DNA from 2 places in the Leisingera sp. M523 genome. Region 2 is predicted to be linked to the other one. Evidence: riboswitches for the same ligand, from Rfam matches in the RefSeq annotation. Region 2 holds a riboswitch; the other holds the start of a gene.
The links. Region 2 has a riboswitch for cobalamin ahead of K3557_RS02090 (TonB-dependent siderophore receptor). Riboswitches for the same ligand answer to the same signal wherever they lie in the genome.
Positions count from the first base shown of each region.

Region 1: it holds a riboswitch for cobalamin, as region 2 does, so the genes downstream of both, K3557_RS15240 (hypothetical protein) here and K3557_RS02090 (TonB-dependent siderophore receptor) in region 2, are expected to answer to the same signal.

Region 1 covers NZ_CP081036.1:3,087,525-3,089,719, forward strand. The annotation lists gene K3557_RS15230 (serine aminopeptidase domain-containing protein) at 1-286, opposite strand, end outside; gene K3557_RS15235 (TetR/AcrR family transcriptional regulator) at 371-961, shown strand; cobalamin riboswitch at 980-1,202, shown strand; gene K3557_RS15240 (hypothetical protein) at 1,312-1,716, shown strand; gene K3557_RS15245 (hypothetical protein) at 1,862-2,195, shown strand, end outside.
Region 2 covers NZ_CP081036.1:420,322-422,516, forward strand. The annotation lists gene rpsA (30S ribosomal protein S1) at 1-46, shown strand, start outside; cobalamin riboswitch at 645-854, shown strand; gene K3557_RS02090 (TonB-dependent siderophore receptor) at 1,010-2,195, shown strand, end outside.

The DNA.
Region 1 (2,195 bases), 1.5 Mb from region 2:
CCCATTGAACCATTGTTACGTCGGAATGGCGCGGATGGCCCCGCGCCGAGTCTCCGAAATCCCGGTAGTCATAGGTCAGGCAGGCCACTTGCTGCTCTGCTGCCAGCCAGCGCGCGAAATGCCGGTAAAAGCGCTGCGGCACCCCGGTTGCGCCATTCAGCACCACTGCTGCCCGCGCCGGCCCCGCAGGGTGGTACAGCCGCCCGGCCAGCATGTGGGTGCCAGATGCAAACCGCAGGGCCTCCTCGCGGATAACCGCGTTATGTTCTGCGCTTTTGTCCAGCATGGCAGCCTCCTGAGTCGTTTGACCTAGACCGATTGGTCTAATTCATCTCTGGACCAATCGGTCCAATGCTGTCAAGTTGCCGCCATGAATGACGTAACGACAGCCAAGGCAGGCGGGACCAGCCTGCCCCCAACCCGCGAGCGGCTGATCCGCGCCGCCGTCGGCCTGTTCCGCAACAAGGGCTACAGCGGCACCGGGCTGGCGGAACTGCTGGCTGAGGCGGGGGCGCCCAAGGGCTCGCTTTATCACCATTTCCCCAGTGGCAAATCCGATCTGGCCCTGGCCGCAGCGGATTGGGCGTCAGGGCAGATGCTGCTGCTGATAGAGGCATCTTTCACCCCGGCGCCCACCTTTCGGGAGGGGGCCAAGACGGTCTGTTACAAACTCGCCAAGCTGTTTGACAAACAAGGAAAATGGAGCGGCTGCCCGGTTTCGGCTACCCTGTTCGAAGGGCCGGAGAACGAGGCGTTCCACCAGCACGCCGCGCATCTGTTCGAGGGCTGGATTACTGAAACCACCCGCCACGCCCGCCGCCTGGGCCTGCCCGAACCTGAGGCCCGCGCGGCGGCGGAGAATTTCTACATCCTGCTGCAGGGCGGCTGGCAGCTGGCCCGGGTGCGGCGCGACTCGGATGTGATCCGGGGGCTGTATTTGCAGATGCAGAAAAACAATTGACGACTCGGGCACCCAACCGCTACCGCTTGTGCTGATGGTTCCCGTGCCACAGAATCTTGTGTCCGGGATGAAAAGGGAACACGGTGCGGCCTGCGCAAGCTGGCCCAGTCCGAGACTGCCCCCGCAACTGTAAGCGGCGAGCGACCCCGATAGAGCCACTGGCCCTCGAAACGAGGCCGGGAAGGATCGGGAAAGCATCGACCCGCAAGTCAGGAGACCTGCCATCAGACGTGTAACTCGAACCCGGGCGGGGTGTCCGGACAGGGTCTGATGGCTGCGGCGGCTGTGATCCGTCTTTCATCCGGTCTCTTGTCCCCATGACCCCCGTGCCACGCGCGGAGGGCGCAGATATGATGTGGACCGACCAGACGCATTTCTATGCGGCAACAGATTGCAAGTATTTGGGGCGCCCCTGCCCCGCGGCACAGCGGATGATCACCAAACTGGCCGAGGCGATGACCAAGGCAAAACCGCTGACGCAAGACGATTTCGAGATCACCGGCACCACCGCACTGGACGGCTGCCCGCGCAGCTGCCCGGCGCAGTTTGCCGCCGGCCACGACCGGATCCGGCTGTATTGCGGTGTCGGTGAAGAGGCGCCGCGCGAGGGGCTGGACCGCTTTGCCGATGCCATCCTCAGCCGCGACGGCACCGGTTTTGCGGCCTCGAAACTGGACGCCCGCCCCTGCGCGCTGATGGAGGCGCTGCCGAAAACGGTGAACGCGCGGGAAGCAGAGCGGATGATGGCACTGTGATCCGCAACCCGAACGGGCTGGTGCGGTTCCCTGCGGCCCGAAACATATCCGGCTGACAGAAATGTGTTCGGCATCAGGCTGGCCCGTCTGCCTGATCGGCTCTAGGCAATTCCCGGTATTCAGACTTTATGCAAGGGGATTGCCAATGTTTAAGACCTTTCTGCCGGCCTGTGCTGTCATGAGTGCCTGCGCAACATTTGCCGCCGCCGAACAGCCGCTGTCCACCGGAGAGATCATGGACCTGCTGACCGGGAAAACGATTGAAGGGCTGCATTTCGAGAGCCATACCCGCCAGTATTTCTCGGAGTCCGGACTGACGCTCTGGATCAAGCAAGGCGACGCCGCCCCTTCGGAAGCACGTTATAAAATCGAAGACGGCCAGTACTGCTCCAGCTGGTCCGGATTATGGAACACACCGGAATGGGGCTACTATGCCATTGTGAAAGATGCGGAGCAGGGGCTTTACTATTTTCATGGTG
Region 2 (2,195 bases):
GCTGGGCGACATCCTGGGCGCCGCACTGAAGTCGGGCGACGAATAATCTCCCCGGCCTCACGGCTGCTGAAAACGAAAGCCCCGCAGGTGTCTGCGGGGCTTTTTTCTTGGGTGGGAGGGCTGGTTCGAGCCCATTGCGGAAGTGCCGAATTCTCGCGGCACGCGTGCAGCGCGTCGGCCCGCTGCACTGCCGGAAACCGCCCGCTGCACGGTAAAAGGAAGTGCCGAGGGTTAGGCATGGTTCAGCGATGTTTTGGTGGGCAATGCCCGAAGTGCGGAGACGCCTTTCATTCACCGCGGCTGCAAACAGACAGGGCAAATGGAAACACTTTTGACACTAGCCGCAGAAAGCGGACCTTCCAGTTTTCAACGGGCATTGGAAAGGAGCAATGACGGACTTGCCTGCAGTGCGAGATCTCGCTTCCTAAGTCCCGCTTGAGATCGAACAGCAGTATCGGCCGCGGTGCGGCATACTCCTTTTTCTTTAGCCACATCCCCAGTGCTCAAAATCAAATTTCTTCACGGAGATTTTCCGGACGTAAGCCCCTAAATTCAAACATTTGTTTTTTTCATTCCATCCTGAAGCCAATCCATAGCAACCTCGGTTGAGTTTGCTTCCGCTTGACATAGCAATTTCAGTTTGCCTAAGTCCCGGACATTCTGGTCCGGCTGGGAGACCACCCGGGTAAAAGGGAACACGGTGAAGTGTAGCCAACAGGCGCTGAATCCGTGACTGCCCCCGCAACTGTGAGCGGAGAGCAATGCTGCGAGATGCCACTGCCCAAAGGGGCGGGAAGGCGCGGCAAAGCTTCGACCCGCGAGTCAGGAGACCTGCCAGGATGATCACCCTATCCCGGTGCGGGGCGCGCCGTAGATAACGGATTTCCGTAGTGGTGGCAGTTTTCACCGTCTGCGGAGGCAAAGCCTTCCAAAGACCCGACCCGAATACACTGCCCGCTTGGGCAGTCACTTGGCCTGCGATTGTTGCGCGGGCCGGGAGGAATGGAATATGCGCAAGGCAAGCTTGACCCTGGCCGCGGCCCTGGCCGTCACCCCCGCAATCGCAACCGCCCAGGATCCAGAGGTCACCGACCTGGCGGAGATTATCATCTCCGGCGGCTTCACACCGGTTGAGGCCCGGAAATACGGGCGCTCCGTCTCAGTTCTGACCAGCGAAGAAATCAAAGACCGCGGCATCAGCACCGTGCAGGACGCGCTGCGTTCCGTTCCCGGCCTGATGATAAACGGCTCCGGCGACAGCTTTACCCAGGTTCGCATCCGCGGCGCCGAAGCCAATCACACGCTGATCCTGATCGACGGCGTCGAAGCCTCTGGCGGTGACAGCGAGTACATCCTGTCCGGCCTGGACACAGCCAATATCGAGCGGATCGAGGTCCTGCGCGGCCCGCAGTCGGTGTTTTACGGCTCCAATGCCTCAGCCGGTGTGATCAACATCATCACCAAGTCCGGCGGTATCGGCACGGAATACGGCGGCAGCGCCGAGGCGGGTTCGGACGGCTACCGGGCGTTGGCGCGGATCTCGTCACGGACCGAACGCGGCGGCATTTCCTTCAGCCTCACCCATGACAATGACGACGGTTACGATGCCTCCGGCGATGGCGGCGAAGAGGACGGCATCCGCCGCAACACCTTGCAGCTGAAAGGCGATTACCTCGTCACCGACCGGCTGAAGCTCGGCTTCAACGTCCGCACTTCGGATGAACGCTATGACAGCGACAGCACCTCATTCACGGCAACGGATGCGGCCAGCTATGTCGTGGATGATCCCACGCAATTCAGTGACCGCGATGAGCAGCTGGACCAGGTCTATGCTGAACTGGACACCTTGGGCGGCCGTCTGAAGCATCGGCTCTCGCTGGAGCGCACTGATTTCGATCGATCCCGCAACGGCGGCACTCCAACCGAGACCAAGACTGAAGCAGCAAAGTACCTGCTGAGCTTCGGCCTGGACGGGCAGTTAGCGGATCAGGCGGAGCATTTGCTGAACGCGATGCTGGAATGGGAGGAGGATTCCAGCAGCTCCAATCCTGACTTCCGGCGAAAAACCAACTCGATTGCTCTCGAATACCGCGGCAGTTTTGACAATGGCCTGGATCTGCAGCTGGGCGTGCGCCACGACAGCAACAGTGCTTTTGAGGGCGCCACCAGCTGGAACGCCAGTGCCTCGTACACAT